4 regions of the Bradyrhizobium sp. 956_D2_N1_4 genome follow, and region 3 is predicted to be linked to each of the others. Evidence: riboswitches for the same ligand, from Rfam matches in the RefSeq annotation. Region 3 holds a riboswitch; each other region holds the start of a gene.
What was found. Region 3 has a riboswitch for cobalamin ahead of AB7535_RS07335 (DUF1636 family protein). Riboswitches for the same ligand answer to the same signal wherever they lie in the genome.

Region 1: linked by a shared signal. The riboswitch ahead of AB7535_RS16790 (TonB-dependent receptor plug domain-containing protein) and the one ahead of AB7535_RS07335 (DUF1636 family protein) in region 3 are both predicted to bind cobalamin.
Region 2: linked by a shared signal. The riboswitch ahead of AB7535_RS16775 (ribonucleoside-diphosphate reductase subunit alpha) and the one ahead of AB7535_RS07335 (DUF1636 family protein) in region 3 are both predicted to bind cobalamin.
Region 4: linked by a shared signal. The riboswitch ahead of AB7535_RS06135 (TonB-dependent receptor) and the one ahead of AB7535_RS07335 (DUF1636 family protein) in region 3 are both predicted to bind cobalamin.

The regions. Positions count from the first base shown of each region.
Region 1 covers NZ_CP197237.1:3,578,600-3,581,520, forward strand. The annotation lists gene AB7535_RS16790 (TonB-dependent receptor plug domain-containing protein) at 1-1,715, opposite strand, end outside; cobalamin riboswitch at 1,830-2,043, opposite strand; gene AB7535_RS16795 (hypothetical protein) at 2,119-2,340, opposite strand; gene AB7535_RS16800 (hypothetical protein) at 2,469-2,726, opposite strand; gene AB7535_RS16805 (hypothetical protein) at 2,831-2,921, opposite strand, start outside.
Region 2 covers NZ_CP197237.1:3,574,669-3,577,589, forward strand. The annotation lists gene AB7535_RS16775 (ribonucleoside-diphosphate reductase subunit alpha) at 1-1,407, opposite strand, end outside; cobalamin riboswitch at 1,530-1,747, opposite strand; gene AB7535_RS16780 (hypothetical protein) at 1,861-2,439, opposite strand; gene AB7535_RS16785 (DUF6925 family protein) at 2,501-2,921, opposite strand, start outside.
Region 3 covers NZ_CP197237.1:1,623,128-1,626,048, reverse strand. The annotation lists gene cobW (cobalamin biosynthesis protein CobW) at 1-977, opposite strand, end outside; gene AB7535_RS07335 (DUF1636 family protein) at 974-1,348, opposite strand; cobalamin riboswitch at 1,445-1,666, opposite strand; gene cobO (cob(I)yrinic acid a,c-diamide adenosyltransferase) at 1,707-2,342, shown strand; gene AB7535_RS07325 (cobyric acid synthase) at 2,366-2,921, shown strand, end outside.
Region 4 covers NZ_CP197237.1:1,322,126-1,325,046, reverse strand. The annotation lists gene AB7535_RS06150 (efflux RND transporter periplasmic adaptor subunit) at 1-58, opposite strand, end outside; gene AB7535_RS06145 (FixH family protein) at 143-535, opposite strand; gene AB7535_RS06140 (hypothetical protein) at 638-1,003, opposite strand; cobalamin riboswitch at 1,235-1,442, shown strand; gene AB7535_RS06135 (TonB-dependent receptor) at 1,643-2,921, shown strand, end outside.

The DNA.
Region 1 (2,921 bases), 2.0 Mb from region 3:
CTCTCCGTGCCCTCCGTGATCGCCTTGCCGATATTGGTGTTGGTGCTCGCGAACGTCACGGGATCGAACGTGCTCTGGATCAGGTCCGTGATGTTGTTGCGGAAGTAGGTCGAGCCGAAGCGAACGCGATCGCCAAACAAGGGTTGCTCGAAGCCGGCGTCATATCCGACGCTTTCCTCGGGCCTGAGGTTGGGATTTGCAAAGAAGAAGAACGCGGGAAAGCTCACGTAAAGCTGGTCGAGCGTGGGCGCCTTGAACCCCGTGCCGTAGCTTCCCTTGAACTTCGTATCCGTGACCGGCACGATCACGGCAGACGCCAGACGAAAGGTCGGATGCTCTCCAAACCGCTCGTTGTCGTCCTGCCGGACGTTGGCCGTGAAGAAGACTCGATCCCGGAACTGGGACTGCAGCTCCATATACCCGGCCTTGTTGACGTTTTGCGCCGAGACCGTCGCCGTTTGCAGTGTTTCGGTCTCATGCTCCGCACCAATGATGACATTGTTGTTGGGCGCGAGCTGGGTCGTGGTGTGCCAATCATACTTGACGCGGTCGCCGGTCGTAATCGTGGCCATCACGTCGCCGGGCGAGATGTTGTAGTTCCAGTGATTGGTGTAGTTGACGCCGAAATAGCTTTTCATCCGGTCGTCGAGAGCGGACCAGACCGCCTCCCCGCGCGTGAAGAGCTGGTGCACCGTCTGCGTGCTTTGCGCGGCCGCGGGAAAGCTCGCGGATGTGACGGGATCGAAGGTGTCTCCGGTAAAGCGCAGGGTAGCGTCGGTGTACCGCGCCACGCCATTGAGCGTCAGGTTTTCGCTCAGTTCGGCGCCAAGCTTCGTCGAATAAGTCATGTTGTCGTAGTTGTTGCCGATCGCCTTCTGCCCCGGCGGCAGCAATTCGACCGGCGTCACCGGCACGTCGTTCGCGTGGAAATGCGCGACGTTGAAGGCATAGTTGAAGTGGTCCTGTGAACCGCTCAGACCTGCAGTTTGATTGAACGTTCCGAACGAGCCTCCCTCGACCGAGCCGGTGGCGCGGGCGGGACCGTCGCCCTTCTTCGTCACGATGGAGATCACGCCACCCAGCGCGTCTGCGCCGTAGAGACCGCCCTGCGGACCGCGCAGGACTTCGATCTGCTGAATGTCGGAGGTGAGCAACTGGCCGAAATCAAACGAACGGTTCGGGTTGCCGGGATCGCTGACATCGATGCCGTCGATCAGGACCTTGGTGTGGTTGGAATTCGTTCCGCGCATGAAGATCGACGTCTGTCCCCCCGGACCGCCGGTCTGCACGAGGTTCAGGCCAGGAACCGCGCTCAGCGCATCGGATGCGGTCCGGCGCTGATCGCGCTCCATGTCTCTGGCGGTCAGAACCGTCACCGAGCTCGCAACCAGATTGGTCGGAGTGACAACGCCCGTCGGACTGACGACGACCGTCGGAAACAGGTTGGCCGCGGATACCCCGGCAACCGGGGGCGACGCCGGCACCAGCTCGGGCTTCGGCAGCCGAGCGACGCGCCGCTGCTCGGGCTGGTCGGGCGCAGGCCGCGCGGCTCGCGGCTTGGCCGCACGCTCGGTCGGCGCGACCTCGACCGGCGGCAGCAGATCGGGCGATGCCGACTGCTGGGCCTGGGCAATGGACAGATCGAGCGAATACAGGGAAACGAACGCGACAACGCCGGCGCGGAAGCGCCTGGCGGCAAAGACAATACGGGACACTCTTGTAACCTCGGTATGACGTCAGTGGCACGTCACAGCGAACGAGGTTTCACGGCGGAGCGTTCGATTGCTCCCGTGAAGCTAATGTCTGTACTCCCCGACCGACATCTTCGCGTGTGACCACGGCTGACGGCAGGTCTCCTGGCTCGCGGGTCGTTACCTTACGTCGCCTTCCCAGGACCGAGATTCCCAGTGGCATATGACGAAAGATTCACCGCTTACAGTTGCGGGGGCAGCCGTGGCGTTGAGAATATCCCGGTATCGGGAAAACCTCGCACCACGTTCCCTTTTGATCTCCGTGAGGAGAACCGTCACCGGCCAATCTACGGGGCGGGCAAGCGGAGAGTCAATCGGCCGGTTGCATGACGGGCAAAGCACCGCACCGGAGATTGAGCCGGCGCAATCAGGCCGGCTCCCGCTCCGAACGCGTCCTGATCACCGCCCGCTCGCCGGCATCGACGAGCTGGCCGATGCCGGTGCGGCCCGTGAGCGCGCAGCGGATGATGTTCTCGGCAACGGACCTGCGAAAGCAATGGTCCTCGCCGACCGGGCGATTGCGGCAGACCCGATCCAGCGCCAGCTTCATGTTGATCCGGGTGCGGGTGTCGAAATGCTCGCTGATCATTCGCAGGGCCTCGGTGCGTTGATGTCGGAGCGGAAACGCGTCGGCGTAGGCTGGGTTCCAAAAACGGACCGCGCAAGGCGTTGCGCAGAGCCGACTACGCCCGATCTCTTGGTCCTGTGACGGGCGGGCTACGCCCGACCTCTTGGCCGCTGGGCCTGAGCCCAGGCCGCGGTGACATCGCGCAGCGGAGCGTCGATGCGCCGGATCGGGGTCAGCTCACCGGAGGCCGAGATGATGGCGGTCTCCTCGCGGCGACAGCGCGGGCATACGAAGCGGACCTCGTGCGGCGACGCCGACCAGCTCGAACGTTTGACGTTGGCCGCCATCGGCCATGCATCGCAATGCGAGCACGACACCAGGAACCGACCGGGATCGAGCATACCCATTCCATAGGACTCCGCGTCCTGCCTGCCCCTTCAATGACTAACCCATGTGAATCGTTCCGGTGCCCGAGCACCGTCTGCTCCTCAGCTTCACGCAGCGCCGCCGCTCAGTGGGCACCCTTGAGGGTGCATGACGTGGTGCAGGTGACGGTGTTGCCGTGGTCGCACGCCTTGCAGGCGGCAACGCACTGGTTCATG
Region 2 (2,921 bases), 2.0 Mb from region 3:
GCGCAGGTCGAGGAATTCCTCGATGTCGACGTGCCAGGTCTCCAGATAGGCGCAGACCGCGCCCTTGCGCTTGCCGCCCTGGTTGACGGCAATCGCGGTGTCGTTGGCAACCTTCAGGAACGGGATGATGCCCTGGCTCTCGCCGTTGGTGCCCTTGATGTGGGCGCCGAGCCCACGGACCGGCGTCCAGTCGTTGCCGAGGCCGCCGGAATATTTTGCCAGCAGTGCGTTGTCCTTGATCGACTTGAAGATGCCGTCGAGGTCGTCCGAGACTGTCGTGAGAAAACAGGACGACAATTGCGGACGCAGCGTACCCGAATTGAACAGCGTCGGCGTCGAGGCCATGAAGTCGAACGATGACAGCAGATCGTAGAACTCGATCGCCCTGGCCTCTCGGTCGATCTCGCGCACCGCAAGACCCATCGCGACGCGCATGAAGAAAGCTTGCGGCAGTTCGATCCGCTTGCCGCGGACGTGCAGGAAGTAGCGGTCGTACAGCGTCTGGAGGCCGAGGAACTGGAAGTTCAGGTCGCGCTCGGGCTTGAGTGCAGCCGCGATCCGGCCGAGGTCGAAGCGGGCCAGTTCAGGATCGAGCAGTTCGGCAGCGATGCCGGTCTTCACGTAGGCCGGGTAATATTCGGCATAGCGCACAGCCATATCGGCCTGCGAGGCGAAGGTCGGCCCGGCATGGACATAGGACAGCACCTCGCCGCGGAGCTTGTCCAGCAGCAGGCGCGCACTGACATAAGCATAATTCGGCTCCTGCTCGACCAGCGTGCGTGCGGCCATGATCGAGGCCAGCGTCAGTTCGTCCTGGCTGATGCCGTCGTAGAGATTGCGGGTGGTCTCGGTGAGCACGGGTGCCGCGGAGACGCCGTCGAGACCGGCGCAGGCTTCGCCGATAATCAGCGCAAGCCGCTTGGTGTCGAGACCAACGCGCGAACCGTCGGCGAGCGTGACATGAAGTGCCGGCGCGACAGCGGGCGTCGCTTCCGCGGCCGCCTCCTCGGCGCGCTGGCGCGACCGCTCCTCGCGGTACAGCACATAGGCGCGTGCGACCTTGTGGTGCTCGCTCCGCATCAAGGCGAGCTCGACCTGGTCCTGCACATCCTCGATATGGAAGGTGCGTCCCTCGCCTGCCCGCCGCATCAACGCAGCGACGACTTCGGCCGTCAGCTGCTCCACGCTCTCATGGACGCGGCGCGAGGCGACCGCACTGGTGCCTTCGACCGCAAGAAACGCCTTGGTCATGGCGACCGCGATCTTCGCGGAATCGAACGGCGAGACCTTGCCGTTGCGACGGATGATCTGCATGGCCGGCTCGCTCGAAGCAGGCGCAAGCGATTGTGGACGCAAATGAACGATGGGTGCGGAAGCGGTGTCCGCGTCGTGCAGGTTGAGTGACATCAAAGGGCCCCGTGATGCGCGCGTTGTGTTTGAACGGGGCTGTAAGGAAGGACGCTGCAGAAACGCCGGCGGCAGAGTTGCCGGGCGGTGCGTGCAAGCGACCGCCGGACACCCCGCCCGTGGACGTTCAGATCGTCGCGGCAGGTCTCCTGGCTCGCAGGTCGTCGCCCACTTCCCGTCTTCCCGGCGCGAAAGGCACCAGTGACGATTGTTCGGAAGCAGCTCGCTGCTGACAGTTGCGGGGGCAGCGCCGGAATTCCGCGCTCTCGCGCGGTTCACCGGCTTCCCTCTTAGCCACTAAATCTTGCGATCCAGCGGAACCGTGACGCCCACATGTGGTGACATATGCAGCCGGGTGTCAACGATTCGTTGCGGGCCGGAAGCGGTGTTCCCTGTGGAATGCGGGAGTTCCCGCCTGGCTCGCGCAACCCTTGGGATGACGCACATCCAGCATTACGCGTTCCGCATCGCGCGCCCGAACGGATCGACCAGGCGGACGATCTCGCAGGCGGCGACGAGGCCGGCGAGCCAGACGGCGCTGGTCAGCCCGATGCGCGTCACGATGGCCGCAGTGAACGCGCCCTCTCCGCCAAGGAACGGCGTCGCGGCAAGCAGCGCGAGCTCATAGGCGGCGTAGGCGGCGACGAGCGCGATGGCCAGCATCAGCGGCGTGCGGCCCTGCGGCAGCAGGCGGAGAACGGTCGATGCCGCTGCCGTCGACAGCAACGCGGCAGCACCGATGACAAAGCCCCAGGCGATGGTGCTGCCATCGATGGGATAGTGCAGCACGCCAAAGCCGATGGTCTGGTTCACGAGCCAGGCGCCGGTGACGACGAGCAGCGCCGGACGCATCGGCAGCATCGCGGCGGCGACGACGGCGAACGCCGCAAACGGCGTCGCGCAGGCAAGCGCGAAGCTCGCGAGCGCGCATGACACCGTCAGCAGTGCAAAGCAGAACATCGGCGCGATGCGCGACGCGACCGGATGAAGGCGGAAACGGTCGGCGTGGGGCGGCAGGATGGTGACAGTCATGGAACGATCTCCTTGTGGGATTTGTAGCACAATTTTGCTGGAACGCGGCATCACGTCTGACTCAGTGAAGAGCCTCCATGGGATCTTCAGTCTCGGCTGGATCGCGCCGGTCGTAGGCGGCAAGCCAGGCGGCGAGTGTCACGGTGTGCGGCTCCTTGGCCGCCAATTGGCGCAAGGCCACGCGAACGGTGGCGCGCGCCGTGCGATCGGGCGGAAGCGTCGCCGTCTCAGATCCCCGCCCCTTCGCGACCGCCTCGACCACGGCCCTCTTGCACGCCGTCAGCTCCGGCAGCCCATAGAGTTCGAGCAGCGCCTGGAAGGCTGCGTGATGATCCGGCCGAAAAGCGCGCTTGCGGCCGAGCTGATCGCGGAGCGGATGGGCCGGATAGAGATGCGCGCAGGGGATCCACCCCTCAGGCAGCGGCTCGGTGGCGGCATGGGTGCGGCGATGCGCAAGCAGCTTTGGCGAGACGTGGGTGTGC
Region 3 (2,921 bases):
ACGACAAGCTTCGACTGCCTGAGAGCTGCGCCCCAGGGCTTGTCGAACTGGTGGCGCACGCGCTCGCCGACCGCTTGCAGCAACAGGCGCATCGGCTTGCCCGCGACCGCGATATAGCCCTTGACGCGCAGCACGTTCTGCTCGCGCGAAAGACGCTGCACCGACGCGACCAGTGCGTCGATGTCGCTGATTTCAGGAAGATCGATCACAACGGAGGCGAAATCGTCGTGCTCGTGATCCTCCTCGCCGTCGTGATGCGAGGGGCGCGCGGCGAGATCGTTCTCTGCGGCGGCGCCAAGGCCGAGGATGACACGCGCATCGATCGCGCCATCGGTGACGGATAGCATCGGCACGCGGCGCGGCATCTCGGCGGTAATGGCGGCCTTGGCGGCTTCGATCCCTGCGGCCCCCGCAAGATCGGCCTTGGTCAGCAGCACGATGTCGGCGCAGGCGATCTGGTCCTCGAACACTTCCGACAGCGGCGTCTCGTGATCGAGATTTCCATCCGCTGCGCGCTGCGCTTCCACGGCAGCCGGGTCCGGCGCAAAACGGCCGGCGGCAACAGCCTCGGCATCGGCCAGCGCGATCACGCCGTCGACCGTGATCCGCGAGCGGATCTCCGGCCAGTCGAACGCCTTCAGCAGCGGCTTCGGCAGCGCCAGGCCCGAGGTCTCGATCAGGATGTGATCGGGCCGCACCGGCCGCGCCAAGAGCTTTTCCATGGTCGGAATGAAATCGTCCGCAACGGTGCAGCAGATGCAGCCATTGGCGAGCTCGACGATGTTCTCCTCCGGGCAATTCGCATCGGCGCAGGATTTCAGGATCTCGCCGTCGACACCCTCGCTGCCGAACTCGTTGACCAGCACGGCGAGCTTCTTGCCGTCAGGGTTTGCGAGCAGATGCTGGATCAGCGTGGTCTTGCCGGAGCCGAGAAAACCCGTGACCACCGTCACAGGGACTTTTGCGAGCGAGTTCATTCGGCGGCCTCCGGCAACACGGCAATGGGGGGAATGCGGGCAAGCGACTGCTTGCGGAAGATTTCGGGACGGCTGCGCCAGGGCACGAGGCCGTCGGGCGCGGCGGCATAGGCCGCAGCACCCGCGACCACGTCGCTCGCATGGGCCTCTGACAGACGGCCATAGACATAGGACCAGCGGCCGGGCGCGCTGAGCGCAACCGAGCAACCCTGGCTGCATGCCGACAGGCATTCGACGGGAACCACATTGACGCCCTCGGGCACGCCGGCGTCGAGGATCGCACCATGCAGGCGCTTGCCGGGCGTCGTCTCACCCTCGTCGAGCGTCTGGCCGGCACGGCAGGTAATACAGACGTGAAGTGTGACGGTCATCGCCTCTTCCAGGATAAACAGCGGGAGGCGAAGAGGCACACGGACCATTCCCCCGAAGGTCCGTTTCCCCGTCGCGGAACACCCCGTCCGCCGGTCCAAAACTCGTCCGCGCTGGCAGGTCTCCCGGCTTGCGGAGCAGGGCTTTTGGCCCTTCGATCCCCGCCTTCCCGATCCCCTGGGGGATCAGTGGCTTCGGGCATCTCTCCGGTCACGGTCGCGGGGGCGGCTGCAGTTTGGAGCCGAATCTTGTCGATTCGGACCCTATCGCATTCCCTCTTCGCCTGTCATAGGACAGGAACCAACGCCGGGCCACCATTTGCCCCCGGCCGCCTCTTGTCAAGCCGAAGGACCCTGTCAGATGACGCCTGAACCGGATACCCAAACGGCCGAGGAAACCGACGCCCGCCACGCCGCGAAAATGGCGAAAATCAAGGTCGCCCGCGACAAGATCATGGCGACCAAGAGCGGCGAAAAGGGCCTCATCATCGTCCACACCGGCGCCGGCAAGGGCAAGTCCACCTCCGCCTTCGGCATGATCGTCCGCTGTGTCGCCCATGGCTTCCCCTGCGCGGTCGTGCAGTTCATCAAGGGCGCCTGGGACACCGGCGAACGGCGCCTGCTCACCGGCCATTTCGGCGAGCTCTGCCAGTTCCATGCGATGGGCGAAGGTTTCACCTGGGAGACGCAGGACCGCGCCCGCGACATCGCCGCAGCACAGGCCGGCTGGGCGAAGGCCAAGGAGCTGATCTCAGATTCCAATCTGCGCATGGTCGTGCTCGACGAGATCAACATCGCGCTGCGCTACGACTATCTCGACATCGCCGAGGTCGTCGACTTTCTGAAAACGCACAAACCGCCGATGACGCATGTCGTGCTCACCGGGCGCAACGCCAAGGACGAGCTGATCGAGATCGCCGATCTCGTCACCGAGATGACGCTGGTCAAGCACCCCTTCCGCTCCGGCATCAAGGCGCAAGCCGGCGTCGAGTTCTGACGACGCCAGATTCTGAAAACACCATGGCGCGCGCATTGATGATCCAGGGGGCCGGCTCGGACGTGGGCAAGTCGCTCATCGTCGCCGGCCTCGCGCGCGCCTTCACGCGGCGCGGCCTGCGCGTGCTGCCCTTCAAGCCGCAGAACATGTCGAACAACGCGGCCGTCACCGTCGACGGCGGCGAGATCGGTCGCGCCCAGGCGCTGCAGGCGCTGGCCGCCGGCGTCGAGCCGCACACCGACATGAACCCGGTGCTGCTGAAGCCGGAGACCGATGTCGGCGCACAAATCATCGTCCAGGGAAAGCGCATCGCGACCGCGCGGGCGCGTGAATATGCGGCGATGAAACCGTCGCTGATGGGCGCGGTGCTGGAAAGCTTCGAGCGGCTGAAAGCGCGCGCCGATCTGGTGCTGGTCGAAGGCGCCGGCAGCCCGGCCGAGGTCAACCTGCGCAAGGCCGACATCGCCAATATGGGCTTTGCACGCAAGGCCGACGTGCCGGTCGTGCTGGTCGGCGACATCGACCGCGGCGGCGTCATCGCCCAGCTCGTCGGCATCAAGACGGTGATCAACCCCGACG
Region 4 (2,921 bases), 300 kb from region 3:
CGGCCAGGACCAGGCCACCGCCCAGCGCAAGAGCCGTCAGGAGACGCAGCGTTTTCATATGGTGTATCCGCGCGCCCGGGAGCGCGCGTCCGTGTGAAGGAAAAAGGGGAATGTCGGGCGCCGCCGGGCAGCGCCCGAACGCTCACTTGACCGCCGTGACGATCACCTTGCCGGTGACGGTCTCCGGTTCGCCCTGCACCTTCACGGACAGCGTCATCTGGTAGCGTCCAGCCATCGGCAGGTCCGTCTTGAAGGCGTACACACCCGGCTCCCTGGACGGCAGCGGCGCGACCGCCGATTCCATCTCGGCCATCCCGTCCGGGGCCATGTCGAGGCGGCTTTTGAAGATGACTGCGTCCGGTATCGGCTTGCCGGTCTGCTTGTTCGTCAGGCGAACGGCGAGCGTGACGTCTTCGCCCTTCTTCATCTGCGGAGTGACGGGCTCGAAGGCGTAGTCGCCCGCGCCCGCCATCGCGGCGGAAGCGGCAAGCGAAAGGGTGGCGGCGAGAGCCGCGGTGCTGATTTTGGAAAGCATTGTCCTGTCCTCATGAATTGATCTTTCGCCGTGGCGCGTGAAGCGCGCACGTCAGTCGTCGTCGCGAGCAGGCACGCCGCTCGCGTCTCGGGCTTTGCGAGATCAGATTCGAGGAGGTCGGAAAGGAGGACTGCCGCCGCGGAAGGAAACGACCTGATCCGGGGGAATAGCCATCGTGCTGGCCATGACGGCGAGACGTTCGAACGCCACGGGCCTGACATCACCGAGCGCGATGATCCCACCGACGCAGCAGAAGCCCATCCCGCACTTGTAGCCGCCGCTATGGGAGCCCGTTCCCTTCATGTCGGGACAACAATCGTCCATCGACATGTCGGCGTCGCCGCTCATGTGCATGGCCGTCTGCATGCCATCCGACGACATTGCGAGGTTCGCCGCGGACGCGCCAACCGGCAGCATCGCCAAGGATATGGCGATGGCGACTGCCAGGATGGTACGGACGAACTGCATCAATATCGACTTACCTTGTCGGGCCGGAACTCGGCCTCAGTAGCATACTCGGACACCAAAGGCAGTTATTGATCGTGGTCAAGCGTTCGTTACCCAGGCTCGTCCGGAGGCCGGGTTGGACGTTTCGACGCGGTCCTTCGGACTATCGTGCAAAACAGCAACACAAGGCCACCATCGACCGACCGGCCCGTCCAGCAGCCCGCGCGGATGTTGACGCGCTCATCCCCTGATGCCAGTTTCGTGATCGGTAGTGTCCGCAAGGACTCTTCAAGGGAATGCGGTGCGTCCACCTCAGTGGGCAATTCCGCGGCTGCCCCCGCAACTGTAGGCGGATAGCCGACGACCAAACGAACCACTGGAGCCCCGCTTGGGCCTCTGGGAAGGTGGTCGAAGGCGATGACCCGCGAGCCAGGAAACCTGCTACCAGCCATGGTCACGCGCGAACGCATTGGGCGGGGTGCCCTGATGTCGGACAAGTAGCCGGTGCATCCGCCGCCTGGGGCGAAGGTGGATGACTAAGGCAACCGCGGTGACGGTTTGTTTGCGTCGCCGCAGAGCGTTGTCGTGCAAAATCTTCATTTCCGTGCTGGCGCAAGGCCAGCGTTATCGCGTGCTTTCCTGATTACTCTGCTCTCGTCGGTGTCCTTGTCGTCCGCGGCGCTCGCGCAAAGCGCGGCGCAGGACAACCGCTCCCGGGAGGTCGGCCCGGTGATCGTGTCGCCGCCTGCGCCGCGACAGGCTCCTGCCGTCAGCCCCGGCACTCAGAAGCAGCGCGCGGCCCGGCGCGCCGCGGGACGCAATCGTGGCGCCCCTGCTGTCGCCGTTCCGGCCGCGCAAGCTCCGAGCGGGCCGGTACAGACGCCGCTCAATACGGCAGCCGTCACCGACGTCGGCTCCCGGCTCGGCATCACGGCGCGCGAGATGCCGGCGACCGTCGAGGTCATCGGTCAACAGACGATGCAGAACCTGGGCATCCGGACCACGACCGACGTCGCCAAGGCTGCAGTCGGCGTCACCGGCGGCGATGCGCCCGGCGCGCCCGCCATCTTCTCGATGCGTGGCTTTTCCGGCGACCAGATCTCCACGCTCTACAACGGAATCCCGATCGGGCCGTCGACCATGACCGGCCGTCCCATGGACGTGGCTGGTCTCCAGCAGGTCGAGATCATCAAGGGACCGGACTCGCTGGTGGCGGGCCTCGGTGCGACCGGCGGCGCCATCAACTACGTGAACAAGGCGCCGCACACCGGACCAATCGTCAACGACGCCTTCACTTCCTACGATTCCTTCAACGGCTATCGCGCCGGTTACGGATCGGGCGGCAGCACGCTGATCAACGGCCTCGACTACCGCTTCGACATCAGCCATTTCAACAACAAGGGCTTTATCGACGACACCTATTCGAAGCTCAGCAACGTCTCGGGCCAGCTGAACTATCGCGTCAACGAGAACCTGAGGATCTGGGGCGCGACCGAATACAGGCAGGACAACGACCGCTTCTACTGGGGGACGCCGCTGGTGCCGGCGAACGCGCCGGGCATCGTGCCGACGTATGGCGTCGTCTCCGGCCTCTGGAGCAACTATTACCTCGGCGGCGGCACGCCGGTCCCGGTCACCATCGACGCGCGCACGCTGACCACGAACTACAACGTGCTCGACAATCACAGCGGCGCCAACGAGCTCTGGCTGCGCAGCGGCTTTCAATGGGACATCACCAACAACATCTCGCTGAAGAGCCTGGTCTATGGCTATGACGCCCACCGGCACTGGTTCAACAACGAGATCTCGTCGTTTGACCAGACCGTAGGCAATTTCGCAGGCGCGCAGAGCATCTACCGCGAGCGCCTGGCGCTCGATCACGCGCAGCGGCTCTACGGCAACATCACCGACCTCACCGTCAATTCCAATCTCGGCGGAA